Regions from separate parts of the Priestia sp. Y58 genome, predicted to be linked through region 1. Evidence: riboswitches for the same ligand, from Rfam matches in the RefSeq annotation. Region 1 holds a riboswitch; each other region holds the start of a gene.
What was found. A riboswitch is a leader RNA that binds a small molecule or an ion and turns the genes downstream of it on or off. The one in region 1 is predicted to bind cobalamin.
Positions count from the first base shown of each region.

Region 1 (5,178 bases):
ACTCAAGCTGGTTATGAAGAATTAACAACAGAGGAAGCCGTAGTTGATTTTATGGAAAACGCAGAAGGAACAACTTTTGTTGTCGTTAATTCAGTTTGTGGATGCGCTGCTGGTTTAGCACGTCCTGCAGCGACACAAGCGTACTTACAGTCTGAGCAAAAACCAGATCAAGTGGTAACTGTTTTTGCCGGTCAAGATAAGGAAGCAACAGCTAAAATGCGTGAATATTTTGGGGACATTGAGCCTTCATCACCGTCTATGGCACTTTTAAAAGGAAAAGAAGTCGTTCATTTTATTCCTCGACATGAAATTGAAGGTCAGCCGTTAGAAGTTATTTTTGAAAACATTTTAAATGGCTTTAAGCAGCACTGTTCATAAAATGTCCTGCTTTTGTCACATCTAGTATATAGATTTTTAGAGAAAAATCGCATATACTTTATAAGAAAAAGGATGTCTATCGGCATCCTTTTTCTTTATGTAAATAGCCAAACAGTGTAGGGGGAGTTATGAAAGTGATTGTTACGACTGCTGGTCGAACAAATGAACAGATGATTGTAAAAGCCAAACAAGTAGCCGCTGATTTAAGTATACCTTTTGTAGTAAGAGAGAAGAAATCCGTTGCAGATCTTCAGAATCTTCAAGCTGCAGATGTGCTGGTTGTCGGTAAGAATAGAGTAGAGTTGCACGTTCAAAACGAAGAGGAACCTATTTTTTTTCATCCAAACTCCGCTATGTTTAGAGTGAAGAGATGGCTGCGGGGAGAACGTGATCCGTTTATTGAAGCGGCTGGTTTAGAAAAAGGAATGAGCGTGCTTGACTGTACACTTGGCCTTGCATCGGATAGTATGATGGCGAGCGCAGCGGTAGGAGAAAGCGGGAAAGTTGTCGGACTAGAAGGCAACCGCTATGTAGCTTATTTAGTCAAACAAGGGCTTTTAAATTGGGAAAGTGACGTACAAGAGTTGAACGATGCAATGAAGCGTATAAACGTGGTTCATCAAAATTTTGAATCGTTTTTGGCGTGTTGTGAAGATAATTCTTTTGATGTTGTCTACTTTGATCCTATGTTTCAAGAGCAAATTGATGAATCGAATGGAATTAACGGTATTAAAGCAATAGCACTGTATACCACGCTAACGCCAATGGCTATACAAGAAGCAAAAAGAGTAGCCAAACAAAAGATCGTGCTCAAAGATCATTGGAAAAGCACTCGTTTTGAAGAACATGGATTTACCGTGCAAAAACGAAAAACATCAAAATTTCATTACGGGACAATTGATATACAAAAATAAACAAAAAAGTAAAATGAATAACGCTCATTGAAAAGACTTCCAAAACCTTTTAGGAATTAAAAAGTTTTGGAAGTTTTTTTTATGAATTTCATCTAAAGTTCATAAAAGTATGATATATTTTTGAACATAAAAATACTTTTGCGTTTAAGCATCCAGCAAAAAAGGAATATCTTGTATAGGTTTCCGCTCGGTGTGATAACCACAAACAGAAGAAGGAAGGTGCTAACTAAAAAGTAGTCGAATGCCCGTAGACAGCATAAATGAATAAGCAAATATAGGTAAAAAATTAATAAGTATGTTACAATACCTAGTGAGTTATGATAATGAATTTTACGATATGAAAAGACCATATGGGAAAAGATGAGAAAGGAAAGATACGAATGCCTAGATGGATAAAAAGAATGCTAGTTGTATTTATTACAGTATTTACATTTGGGCTTGTCACTCCACCAGAATATTTATACGTTGATGATGCAAAAGCGGACAAGCAACATAAAGCAGGGTATGTAAGAGAAACAACTCCTATCACAGCTGTTATAGAAGATATTCATTTGCCATATGAAGAACCAAAATATGAAGACGTTTCATCATTTGTTACGTATGCAATGGAATCAGCTGAAAAACAGTCAGTGGAAAAATTCGGAACAAAAATTGGACCTGTCATTGAAGATGAATTTCGTCAAGCAGTGTTACCTAAAATTGAAGAAGTGCTGACTGACATTGGCACTGAACGTGAACAGTCGATTCAGAATCTCGAGATAAGCGAGCACCCTGCTGCTGGCTACGGTGAAAAGATTTTCCATGTATATGACCGGGAGACCGGTCAGGACTTAATACGGTTTCATGTACGACGTGAAAATCCTCCAAAAGATGGATACTGGTTTAATTTTCACTATCATGCGGCTGCAGATAATTTTCAAAAGCATTATGATTTAGGGAAAATTTATTGGAACCGAAATATGCCCCCTAAATGGTTTAGCTGATAATAGACACAACATTCTACGATTTCGAAATGTTAGCTTTTTTAAGCTAGCATTTTTTTACGTCTAAAACCGTTATGGTCTAAATAAGCTGAAACATTAGCACAACGATAAAAAAATCGTTTATAATGAAGTCAGACTTCTTACCATAGAATAGGGAGAAGGAACGAATAGATGCTGGAGGTAACACAATGAAACAATTTACGGAAGAAAAACAATTTCGCGAACAAATTAAGAACGAAACACTAAGCGTTGGGATTTTTACGACAACGTGGTGTCCTGATTGCAAACGTTTGGATATGTTCATTAATGAAATCGTTGACGAAAATACAGATAAAGCATGGTTTAAAATTGACAAGGATGAGTTTGAAGAACTTTCTGCTGAAAACAATGTAATGGGTATTCCTTCTCTTCTTGTATATAAAAACGGTGAAAAAATTGCACACTTGCACAGTGCAAATGCTAAAACGCCTGAAGCGGTCCGTGAATTTTTAGCAACTCTTTAATTACCTAAGGAGACTAGGACAAACGTATTTTAGTTGAAGGGAAATCCGAACGATGAATTAAGATTCTTAATGGAGAATCTAACTCGTCCGGATTTTTTCATTGGTAGAGTGAACGTAGGTTTTATGTGTTTAGTTGCTTCTAGCGGTTGATTGGAGAGCAAGGAGAAGACTCCTGCGGGAAAAGCGGAACAGGGGAGACCCCGCAGGAGCGTCAGCGACGAGGAGGCTCACCGGCCGCCCGCGGAAAGCGAAGCCTGGCACGGAAATCAACAGCGCTGTAACAAGCGATTCATATTAGCTTCTTTATCCCATTTGTTCATCTTTAAATTGGAGTGATTTAGTTATGGCTCAACCTCTTTTTTTGTGAGAATTGCTATTTCCATTTTTCGATGAGTGGGGTATACTAGGACAAGTGAATAATCGTAAAGCAATAAGGTCTCAATTTAAAGATTGAGTGAAAAGGGAAGTCTGGTGAAAAACCAGCGCGGTCCCGCCACTGTAAGCGCTTTGTGCGTAAGTCAGGAGACCTGCCTTATTGTTAGCTGTGAAACCTTCGAGGAAGGGTGAAGCAGGGTAATGAACATACATATCAAGTATAGTGAATGGATTCTTTTCCTGCTTATCTTGACGTTACCTGCTTTGCTTTCAATTGAAAGTAAAGCTTTTTTATTTTGAAGCTGCCTGCGAGCAGTATACATAGTCAAAGCGGAAAAACAGGATAGCGCTGCTTTTTGCATGATCATTTGCTTTTTCTTTAACGTGGAGGTTTCGTATTCACAATGAACAATATATAGGGGGAGTATTTAGATGAAAAAATGGCTTTCGTATTCTATTATTGCACTGTTAGTCATCGTACTTGCTGCATGCGGTGCAGGCAGCCAAAGCAACAGTGATAAAAAAACGAAGCAAGATACAGGACAAACGTCACAAGCTGCATTTCCTGTGAAGGTAAAAGACGCGCGTGATAAAGAAATTACGTTAAAAAAACAGCCTAAGAAAATTGTTTCACTAATGCCAAGTAATACGGAGATTGTATATGCCCTTGGCCTTGAAAAAGAATTAGTCGGTGTCACAAGCAACGATGATTATCCTAAAAGCGTAAAGAAAAAAGCGCAGGTAGGAGATATGAACGTTAATGCAGAAAAAGTTATTGCTTTAAATCCTGATTTAGTGCTGGCACACGCTTCAAGTATGGGCGTTTCGGATGAAGTATTTAAACAAATTGAAAGTGCGGGGATTCCGGTATTTGTTGTAAAAGATTCAACAACGTTTGATACGGTTTATGATTCTATTACGCAAATCGGTAAATTAACGGGCAAAACAAAAGAAGCTAATCAAACAATTAAAGACATGAAAGAAAAAGTAGCTTCAATTGAGAAAAAAGCAAAAACGATTTCAAAAGAAGATCGTAAAAAAGTATGGATAGAGGTATCAGGAGCTCCTGAGATTTATACAACAGGAAAAGGTACGTTCATGAACGAAATGCTTACTATGATCGGTGCTGATAACGTAGCGGCTAGTGAAAAGGGTTGGGTTAAGTTTTCTGAAGAGCAAGTTGTTAAGTTAAACCCTGACGTTATTATCGCAACGTATGATGCAGACAAAAATGAGATTATGAAGCGTCCCGCTTGGAGCAGCATGACTGCTGTAAAAGAGGGTAACATCGAGAAGGTTGACCAAAACAAAATCAACCGCTTAGGACCTCGTATTGTAGATGGCTTAGAGGACTTAGCAAAAGCAGTATACCCTGAGGTGTACAATAAATAAGAAGAGGGACCATATTCCAGTTCGAATTGAAAAGGGGATTGGTCCCTTTTCACATCTTAAAATTGAAGAACGGCCTGAGCTTTTAATTATGAAAACCGAGACTTCTTATAAAACATACAGCTCAGGGGTTTTAGGAACAGGCATTACGGAAACGGACACCTTTTACAATCGATTTGTTCACAAAGACTATTATTCAGATACTCCTTCTTTGGAGTATGAGCAATATTTGATGAAAGAAAATGTGCGCCATGAGCAAATCGTAGGGTTGATGACAGCTGTTTGGTTAAAAGAAAGAGCAGTTTACTGTTATGAAGGCTACGGAGTAAGAGTAGCTTCCGTGATAACGGCTGGAGTAGGAAACGCAGTAGATATTACAGCTGACGAAGCTGTGCCGTTCTATTCCTCTCCCGGTACAATTAATATGTTTTTTTTCGTTGAAGGTACGCTTACGGATGCTGCGTTTTTACAGCTTTTTATTGCGGCCACAGAAGCCAAAACAAAAACGCTGTCACAGCTGGGTATCATAGATCCAGCTACAAAGACGATTGCTACAGGAACATCTACGGACAGCATCTCAGTTGCAGCGTCTCAGCAAGGAACATTATATGAATATGCAGGCTCTATGACCGCTTT
Region 1 covers NZ_JAKWFL010000003.1:135,397-140,574, forward strand. The annotation lists gene MMB68_RS10700 (BrxA/BrxB family bacilliredoxin) at 1-378, shown strand, start outside; gene MMB68_RS10705 (class I SAM-dependent methyltransferase) at 513-1,292, shown strand; gene MMB68_RS10710 (YpjP family protein) at 1,673-2,275, shown strand; gene MMB68_RS10715 (thioredoxin family protein) at 2,464-2,778, shown strand; gene MMB68_RS10720 (hypothetical protein) at 2,925-3,059, shown strand; cobalamin riboswitch at 3,195-3,327, shown strand; gene MMB68_RS10725 (ABC transporter substrate-binding protein) at 3,586-4,545, shown strand; gene MMB68_RS10730 (adenosylcobinamide amidohydrolase) at 4,634-5,178, shown strand, end outside.

Region 2 (5,178 bases), on a different contig from region 1:
ACTGCCTTTTCTCTTCAAGAAGAAAGCAGTAAATAAAAAAGAAAGCTTATACTCTCCTAATATAAGCTTTCAGATTAGTCCCCGCCGTTTGAGGCGGGCTTTTTTTATATTTGCAGCAGCAAATTCGCAAATAAAGAAGAGCGCTCGGACAACGTATCAATTTGAATATGTTCATATTCCGCATGTATTCCTTTTCCGCATGCTCCTAATCCATCCAACGTGGGAACGCCAATGGCCGCTGTAAAATTGCCATCACTTCCGCCTCCAACAGCTGCTTCTTCTAATTTCATACCCAGTTTGGCCGCGATTGACTGAGCGCATTCAAATAACTCTTCCGTTTGTTTAGACTTGACCATCGGAGGACGATTCATGCCTCCCGTTACTTCGAGCTTAATTCCTTTTAAAATGGGTGTTAAATTCAAAATAATATCCGTCATGCGTTTTGCTTCTTCTTCTGTAGAAACACGTAAATCCACGTGCGCTTCTGCATATTCCGGCACCACATTTGTACCGCTGCCTCCCGTAAATGTCCCAACGTTCACCGTTGTACCTTTTTCATAATCTGTTAAGCCCTGCAAGAAAATCACTTGGCGCGCCAGCTCTTCAATCGCATTGATTCCTTCTTTGTGGTGATTACCCGCGTGTGCTGCTCGTCCCCATGCTTTTACGGTGAAAATTCCCGCTCCTTTGCGCGACGTTTTTAACGCGCCTGAACCCGCCACCGCCGGTTCCGCTACTAGCACTGCTTCACTTCTTTGTGCTTCTTCTTCTATATATTTTTTAGAAGAAATTGACCCAATCTCTTCATCCGAATTGCAGAAAAACACAATTTTTTTATCGAGTGATAAACCAAGCTCTTGAATCGCTTTAATCGCCCATATAGATTGCACAATGCCGCCTTTCATGTCTAAAATTCCCGGACCGTACAGCTTGTTTCCCTCTGTTCTTAGACTCAGCCTTCCCTTTTCCCATACCGTGTCAAAGTGACCGATGATTAAAAGCTGCTTTTCTCCTTCTCCAATCGTAAATTTCAAGTGGTTTCCTACTTCTTTTTCTTCTATAATTTCGTACCCTACCCCTAAACGCTTTTGAAACAGCTGCGTTAAATACATTCCACACTGATCTACTAACTCTTTACTGTAGGACGGTGATTCTTTTTTCACAAATCCAACTAAATCTTCAAGCATCTCTTGTTCATGTTCTTTTAAATAACTAAATACGCTTTGTTCTACCATTACCTGACTCAAATCAATTCCTCCTCCAAACAACCCCTGCTGCTTGCATTAAATGCTTTTATTTATCGTACGTATAACTATGTTCTACGTTTCACATAACGACCTTAAATTATCCTTAATTATAATGGTTTTCAGACAATTTTCCATCCTTTAAATACAGATAATACTTTAACTTATTCATAACCGACTGAAAATAGCCATAAACTTCAACAAATTCATACAAAAAAGCTTCAATCTTCAACAGATTAAAGCTTTCGTTTGACTAATTGACATTTATTTTAATATTTTTCCCTTTTGACTTCACACTCACAAAAACAAACATAGACACTAAAAAAATAAACAGAATAACGCCAACCATTTCAAAGTTTACTTCGGCCCATGGGTTAAAGAAAGTGAATGCTAAATAGAACGACACACCATACGCGAGGACAACAATAACCCAGCCCATCAAGCGGGAAGCAGATTGTCCAAATTTGCTCGATTCATTCACCATTTTATGTACAATCATCGAATCGATTGTATCTGTAAGCATCATACCAAACATAAATACTAGTCCCAACAAAAGCGGCGTATACTTGCCTGCGTTCCCTACAGCTAGAGACCACACCGCCGTTTGACTGACCGTTTCGGCTGCTAAAGCGAACAATGCCCCTACAAGAATAATTAAAAAAGGATTCGTTGTTCCTTTTGCGATTTTCGGAATAAACTTCCCTTTTAATCCGCTCAGCTGAAAATCTTCTTCTTTATTTTTAGTTCGAAGCAAATGATATGTGTTTAATGTCCCAATCAGAAATAGAGAGATAATAGATACCCAAGATGCAAAATGATCGAAATATGATGGAAACGTAAAATTTTTCATCACCACGCCCAGCACTCCGGCCGTGACGGCCACCATTCCTCCGTGACCTAGTGAAAACAGCGTTCCGACCCAAGGGGCAAAACGGCTGCCCATTCGCCAATTATATCGAGTCTGGCCGTCAATAAAAGCTAAGTGATCTGCATCCAATCCGTGCCTGATTCCTAATAAAAAGACAAGTAAAAAAACTGATAAACCTTCCATTTCCTACACTCCTTTTTTTAAAATAAAACGTAAAAAAGCCTCAATTCTATAGAAATTGAGGATGTGTCGGCATATGAAAATAAACAGCAATTGCTCACTGCGTACCTTGATACACCGCCTCTTTCCTAGAAGAGTCAAGTGTACAGAATAGGTAGGTCTCCTGGCTTGAGATCATCATTTTCTACCGCCTTCCCCGTTTTGAGTGACGATAAGATAGAAAACTCCCTGCTTACAGTGGCTGGACCGCTCGAGATTTGCACTCGATTCCCTGTTACCTCTTACGCTATGTAAGAGCACCTAAACTGTGCGAATGATTCATTTTCTTCCTCATTATACTAGTACTTCTTACAAATGAATAGAGAAAATTCAAATAAAAAAGCCCTGCTAAGCTTTACATGCTTAGCAGGGCTTTTTAAAGCAATTAAACTACTTCTACCGTTACGTCTACGTTGCCGCTGATTGCTTTTGAATACGGGCAGTATGAATGGGCTAGGTCTACATATTTTTTAGCTGTTTCTAAATCTAAGCCTTCGATATGAGCTTCAAGCGCTACTCTAATTTTCACTCCTTGATCAGCTTTATCAGGAAGCAGCTGAACAGTAGCTTTTACTTCACTGCTTTTGATTTCTACGTTATGTTTTTTCAACATAAATTCTAACGCGCTGTTGAAACAAGCACTGTATCCAGCTGCAAATAGCTGCTCTGGGTTTGTTGCTGTTGTTGCTTCTCCACCAAGCGCTGGAGGTGTTGCAACGTCTAAGTTAAAGATGTTATCTAAAGAGTGAACTTCTCCTGTTCTTCCACCTGTGTTAACGACTGTTGTTTCATATAAAGCTTTCATGTATAAACCTCTCCTCTTTTTCATTAACTTTATTAAAAATTTTTATTTATCGTTTCTGTAATTTAATTGTACACAATTTAATTTTAAAAAACAAGTATTAAATACATTAAAAATTTCCCAATAAAAAAAGCCGCGTATTTGCGACTTTTTCTTAATAATATTGAGACTGTTCGTCATAAGCTGATTTTCGAAAAATAGACAAGTTGGTAATAGCCCTCATCAGTTTCGTATTAAAAATAACATAATGAATAAACAGCGCCAGCACGCAGCCTAAAACGGCTCCTGTTAACACATCAAATGGATAATGAACGCCAACCCATACGCGTGAAAAGGCAATGAGTACGCCCATGACAACCCACATGCGCCCTGAACGTTTGAAATGCAGCCAAATGGTAAAAGTGATAACTAATGCAGATGTAGCATGATCGCTTGGAAATGAAGAATTTGCGGCGTGATCAATAAGCTGATTCACGTGGTGAGAGATAAACGGACGATCTCGATAAGCAAATAAACTAATCACTTTATTGATAATGACTCCTGTGGCACAAGCACATAAAGCTTGAAATGCTACAACACGGCTGCCGTTTTTATTAATAAGTAAAAACAAGCCGAGTAAAACAATAAGTACATACTGGGCATAATCTGCAAAGAATACCATCAGCGAATCTACAAACTTCACATGCGAGGCGTACTGATTCACCGCATGGAAAATGGTATAGTCTACTGAATTAATAGCTGATAACATAATCGAAATCCTTTCTTATTTTTAAATGTCATTAGCTATCTTATCAGTTTCTTGGGAAAATGAACATGTTTTTGTCAGAAGCTTCCTAACTGGTATTTATAGATAATGTAGTCAGGCTGAGTAGTAAATCAACAGACTGTCGCTCATTAACTCACCTGTGAGTGATCCACAATATTTTTTTGCAAAAAGATTTCTTCTAAAGAAGGTTCTTCGACGTGAACTTGATAAATGTCGATGCCGCATTGAATCAATTCACGAATAATAAGAGGAATATTTCTTTCTTTTTGAAGCATCACTTTTGTGTACATGTGATGGTATTCAACTTCGGGACTCAACGTACGGAAAAACTGTTGAATGTATTCTTTGCGACTGTTTGGATAAGGATCATGTTTGATCATCACCGTTTTTTTCGCTTGATATTGAAAGCGCAGCTCTTCCATTGTACCTTCTGTTAAAATGACCCCATTTTTCATAATCGCTACACGTGTACAAATCTTCTCAACTTCATTTAAATTATGAGACGTCATAAAAATTGTCTTGCCTTGATTTTGGAGTTCTCTTATTAGTTCATGAATGTGGAGAGCAGATTCAATATCTACTCCAGAAGTTGGTTCATCTAAAAAGATAAGATCTGGGTCTGTCACAATTGCTTGAGCAATTCCTAACTTCTTTTTCATTCCAAATGAAAACTTTCCAACTTTCTGATGCTCATGTCCTTCTAATCCTACTTTCTTCAGTACATTACTACAGTGTTCTTTCGAAAAACGATGGCCGTTTATCTTTAAAAAATAGTGCAAATGATTGAGCGCTGTCATCTCATCATAAAAGTTAGCATAGTCAGGAAGAACGCCTATTTTCTGCTGAAGCTCTAAATCAATATCACTCTGTCCCAGCAGCGTAAATTCTCCTGCTGAAGGAAATGAAACGCCGGTAAGCATATTAATAAAGGTAGACTTCCCTGCTCCGTTTCTTCCTAAAAACCCGTAAATTTCTCCTTGTGGTACCTGTAAATTAATACCGTTAACAACTGTTTTAGATCCATATTTTTTAGTTAATTTACTTGTTTCAATGGCATACATATTATACTTCTCTCCTTTTAAAACTCCAAAGTGCCGTGCATAAACAAAGTGCTGCAAAAACAAGAAGAACTGTTAGATACCCTTTCTCCAGCTTTAAATAGTAGTAAGGTGTCACATACTTAAACCATGCAATGTACGCTTTTGATGAAAATATGCTCCACACGCTCAGTACCGGTAGAACAAGCGATAACATAATTGATAAAAACATAGTATGAGTT
Region 2 covers NZ_JAKWFL010000009.1:91,353-96,530, forward strand. The annotation lists gene MMB68_RS22620 (DoxX family protein) at 1-36, shown strand, start outside; gene MMB68_RS22625 (M20 family metallopeptidase) at 105-1,268, opposite strand; gene MMB68_RS22630 (HoxN/HupN/NixA family nickel/cobalt transporter) at 1,498-2,295, opposite strand; cobalamin riboswitch at 2,429-2,611, opposite strand; gene MMB68_RS22635 (organic hydroperoxide resistance protein) at 2,717-3,136, opposite strand; gene MMB68_RS22640 (undecaprenyl-diphosphatase) at 3,288-3,881, opposite strand; gene MMB68_RS22645 (ABC transporter ATP-binding protein) at 4,028-4,960, opposite strand; gene MMB68_RS22650 (ABC transporter permease) at 4,962-5,178, opposite strand, start outside.
Region 2: it holds a riboswitch for cobalamin, as region 1 does, so the genes downstream of both, MMB68_RS22630 (HoxN/HupN/NixA family nickel/cobalt transporter) here and MMB68_RS10725 (ABC transporter substrate-binding protein) in region 1, are expected to answer to the same signal.

Region 3 (5,178 bases), on a different contig from region 1:
AGCGTATTCCATGGCTCTTCCTGTTCAGCAAGCCTTTCGATAAAACCTTGTGAAGTCCAAAATGGGATAGCCCCCGGTAAAAAAGGATGAGTATGCAGATACAACGTGTCATAAAAATGATTTTGAGCAAATTGTTCCACTGCTTTTAACAGCTGCTGTCCAATGCCTAGACGCCGGTACGCTGGATCGACATAGCATTTTACAATCTCAGCTGCAGTTTTATGTTCATATTGCTTTTTTAATGCATGAAACCTTCCATCGTAAGCGTATAAACCAATTGTTCCAATTACTTGTTGATTTTCCGTAACAGCTGCAAAAAAAGCAGCGTCTTTCGCTTGAACGTAATGTTCATTAAAATGAAGCAAATCCACAGGAAGCTGATTTTTTTCCAGCATAGGAAATAGCTCATTCCGCATATTCATGACAAACTGAACCACTTTCGCATCCTTTTCTGTTACTTCTTTAATTTGATACATTTGTACTTCTTGCACGTTTACTGTCACATCCTTTTATCTATCATTGTATACTTTCTCGTTTTCCTATAGGAACAACAATATTGACTACGGCGTTACGTCTAAATGCTGAGTCAGCATATAATACTCGCTTGGATTTGTTGTCCAATTTTTCACTTGTTGATTATAAGCAACAACAATGTTTGGATGTACAATCGATGATGTCAGCATTTTTCTATTAATCAAAGCGGTTGCTTGCTTGGCTAGCTGATTTCGTTTTGCGTCATCTACGGTTGAATTTAACTGTTCTATCATTTTTGTTAGCGTATCGTCATTAATCCGACTGGCATTTAAACCACCGCCCGGCAAATAGTTCGTGCTTAAATAATAGCTGGCATCCCCTCTAGGTGCTGTGATAAGGCTGTACAATGCTAAATCCCAATCATCTTTTGCCATTACATATTCATCGCTATCTTCAACTAGGTGAATCTTAATAGTAATTCCTAACTCTTTCGCATTAGACTGTATAAGCTGAGCAATTAAAGGCAGTTCTGGCAGAGAGCTGTATGTGACAAGAGAGAGCGATAGTGACTTTCCATTTTTGATTGCTTTGTCATTTTTGATTTGATAGCCTGCTTTCTCTAAATATTTTCTAGCAGATGTCATACCTCTTTGCTCGTTAGCAGTATTATCAGCAAAAGGAAATTGAGGTAAAAATGGACCTCGAGCCGCTGCCGCTTGATTGTTCATTATGCTACTGACAATTTCTTTTCGGTTCAATAAAGTATCGATAGCTTTTCTTACATTTTCGTCTTTTAATGAGTCATTGGTTTGATTATAAAGCAATAAATGAGTACGCACACTAGGTACTCCACTTACTTTGAAAGACGAATTCGCTTGTAAAGTGCTCAAGCTTTCTAAAGGCGGCCGATAAATAATATCCGCTGTCCCGGACTGAAGAGCCGCAACTCGCGCATTAGCATCTTCGTTAAATGCAAAGATCGCATTTTTCAATTTCACTTTTCCATTCCAATAATGTTCATATCTTTCTAACTTCACTTGATTTCCTTGATCGAAAGTCAAAACGTGAAATGGCCCTGTACCAATGGGCTTCTTAGCTATATTAGAAACATCAACATCTATAATAGCTGTGTTTGGATGCACTAACTCAGAAGGAAATTTAGGCATTGGTTCTTTTAATGTAATTGTCAGCGCATGACTGTTCGCTTTCATTTCTTTAATATTTAAAGCGTTTTTCATCGCATAGCTTTGATCTATCGTTCTTTGAAGAGAAGACTTAACGGCATTTGCATCCAGCGCTTTTCCATTTTGAAACGTGATGTTCTTTCTTATCATAAATGTCCATGTAAGGCCGTTATCTTTCGTTTCCCACTTTTCAGCAAGCCAAGGCTTTATTTTTAAATCGTCGCTGATTTTAACAAGCGTCTCCCCTACTCCCGCACGAACTGCTGTATAATTATCGTCCCTATGAGGATCAAGCGTTGCAGATGTAAAATTAAATAAAAACGTCACACTTTTATCCGTTTTCTTTCTTTCTTTTATACTTACGCTCTCTTCATTAGGAGCGCAAGCAGTGAGGCAAAGTAACACGAGAAATATCATAGATACGAGTTTTTTATTATTTATCATTGATTTTTCCACCTTCTATTTTAATACACAAAAAAGCACTTCTAAAAAGAAGTGCTTGTCTTCACAACAAATTCAGATAAACGTATCCCTTGTTTATCTTATTTTTGATTCTGCCAAAACACCTCCCTATCCTCGTAGGTTATTGTGTGCTGAGATTTATGGCAGGTCTCCTGGCTTCAAGTCATTGCCTTATACCGCCTTCCCGTCTCTAAATAGACAGTGGCTTTTTGACATAAGGCTCCTTGTTACAGTGGCGGGACCGCTCCGGATTTGCACCGGATTCCCTTTTAAGGCAATTGAAAAACAATTGCTACCATAAAAGCTGGTTATTTAATTTAGTAGCGTGCTCTTGAAACTCTAGAAGTAGAAGCTGATGGTGAAACATCTTCATCATCAAATCCAGTGGCAATAACGGTTACCATCATTTCGTCCTTTAAATCTTCATTAATCACAGATCCAAAAATCATATTTAAGTCCTGATCAGAAGCGGACGTGACAATATCTGCTGCTTCCTGTACTTCGTAAAGACTCAAGCTGCTGCCGCTCGTAATGTTCAACAGCACGCCTCGTGCTCCATCAATCGATGCATCTAGCAGCGGACTAGAAATCGCTTTTTTCGCTGCTTCAATTGCCCGGTCTGATCCGGAAGCTCGTCCGATACCCATAAGCGCAAATCCTTGATTAGACATGATTGTTTTTACATCAGCAAAGTCAAGGTTAATCAGCCCCGGCACAGCGATTAAATCTGAAATACCTTGAATACCTTGGCGAAGAACATTATCTGCTTCACGGAATGCTTCAAGCATAGGCGTCTTTTTATCGACAATTTCAAGCAAGCGGTCGTTTGGAATCACAATAAGGGTATCTACCGATTCATTCATCGCAGTAATACCGCCTACTGCTTGCTTCGTACGTTTATTTCCTTCAAACTTGAACGGGCGAGTGACTACTCCAATTGTTAAAGCATTTAGTTCACGGGCAATTTGGGCAATAACCGGAGCTGCTCCAGTACCAGTTCCTCCGCCCATGCCAGCTGTTACGAATACCATATCTGCGCCTTGCAGTACTTCTTGAATTTGTTCTCTGCTTTCTTCGGCTGCTTCTCTTCCCACTTCTGGATTAGCTCCTGCACCTAATCCTCGCGTTAAGGCCGCACCAATCTGCATTTTCACATCTGCTTTAGATAAGTTAAGCGCCTGAGCATCCGTATTAACGGCGATAAATTCTACTCCTTGTACACCGTGTTCAATCATACGGTTAACGGTGTTATTTCCTCCACCGCCGACCCCAATTACTTTAATTCGCACCAGTGGCGATACATCTGCATCAAATCCAAACATTCTAAGTTCCTCCTCAATGATCAAAATTACTTTCTCTTATTATCCGAAAAAACACGTGAAGAACCTTTTACTCCTATGTTTAACGCGTAACTGTTCTTTTGTTTTACAGATTTTATACACTTCTCTTTTAACCTTTAAATCTTTACATCTTTATGTAAATTTATTGTTGTTCTAAAATTAGTACGCCGAACTCTTTTATGGTTTTTCCACTCAAAATGGCATATAAGCTTATTGTATCATTCATTTGACAGATGTCTGTATTTAATTTTGAGTAAGATGTGACTAAGAGAATAATATTTTTATAGACAAAATGAGAAAAAGCCCTTAGAAATAAGGGCTTCTCTAGATAATAAACCGTTTTATAATTTCCCAGTTAAGAATTGAGCTTCTCCCATGCCAAAGCTCCAGTCAGCATTACCATTTTCAACAATCGAAATCATAATGTCGTTTGGCTGAATGCCGCAGCTCTCTCCAAGCTCTTTTACAATTAATCTGTAAAGAGCTTGCTTTTGCTCTTCTGTTCGCTGTTTGCTTGTTACGCTTATAATAACCAAATCCTTGCTTCTCTCAAAGCCAAGACCTGTATCTTCAATAATCATTTCATGAGCAGGATGCTGATGTACAATTTGATAACGATCGCGTTCTGGCACGCCAAAGGCTTCTAGCATCGCTCGGTGAGCAGCGTCTAGTAATGTTTTTAACTCTTTTTCATCTCTTCCTTCTATTACATCAAATCTAAGTAATGGCATACTAAGTAACCTCCAGCTTTTTGTCTAATGTATTATTGCTTCATCATATCACAACTATCATTTGTTAAAAAAAGATATGCTATTCACAATGTGCTCTCTAGTGAAAGAGACCTCAAACGCTTCAATAAAAGCTGAACCTAATAAAAAGAAATGAGCAGCATAACGGCTCATTTCATTAGTACAAAAACATTTATAATAAGAGCTAAAATACATACAGATACAATGGCAATGAGTACGTTCATCACAAGGTTTTGCGAGGATGTTTTGGCTTGTTTTTTCATATCAGCCCGACTCATCTGTTGCTTTTCATGATCACTTTTAGACATCACGTAGCCTCTCCTATTCATCAAAATGTCAGCAGTGTGTAAATGATTTTTGAGAAACCTTGATCCAGTTCTTTTGTATAAACAGCAGCACATGCAGGTTATCACCAGTTATTTTAGCATGTTTTGTCAAATAAGTGGACTATGTAGCGCTTCAATTTAGTATTCACGGCCAAATATATTTAAATTCGTTGCTTTTCTCTTCTTTTCTCGCTATTGTTTGAGAAGAAGGATAATTAGATACGATAAAGGATGATACGATATTGAATAACCATACGCAGCTGCCTCAGTATATCTACACATACGCATGCAGCGAAGAGGAACTCTCACTATGCCAATTAGAGAGACGCTCTCTTTTTGAAATTGAAACTGAGAAACCTATCATAAAAAGTGCCGTTAAACTTGATCCAAGCAGAAGCCCTTTTATCAAAGAGCGATTAGATATTATGTATGAATCAGATGACCTTGCAGATATTTGTAAGCAAGTAGAAGATATTGACCTTGGAGACAAAACATTTAAACTCATTTTCATGAAAATTAATGACTTGGAAAAAGATCAAAAAGTAAGTTATAAAGGTCAGCGTGCTATTGAACGTGATGTGGGTTGGCATTTTGTAGCAGAAGCAGACTTGCATAACCCTGACCATTTGTTTGGCATTGTTCC
Region 3 covers NZ_JAKWFL010000011.1:33,851-39,028, reverse strand. The annotation lists gene MMB68_RS23990 (GNAT family N-acetyltransferase) at 1-491, opposite strand, end outside; gene nikA (nickel ABC transporter substrate-binding protein) at 561-2,102, opposite strand; cobalamin riboswitch at 2,246-2,435, opposite strand; gene ftsZ (cell division protein FtsZ) at 2,438-3,442, opposite strand; gene MMB68_RS23975 (tautomerase family protein) at 3,802-4,191, opposite strand; gene MMB68_RS23970 (hypothetical protein) at 4,359-4,517, opposite strand; gene MMB68_RS23965 (TRM11 family SAM-dependent methyltransferase) at 4,778-5,178, shown strand, end outside.
Region 3: it holds a riboswitch for cobalamin, as region 1 does, so the genes downstream of both, nikA (nickel ABC transporter substrate-binding protein) here and MMB68_RS10725 (ABC transporter substrate-binding protein) in region 1, are expected to answer to the same signal.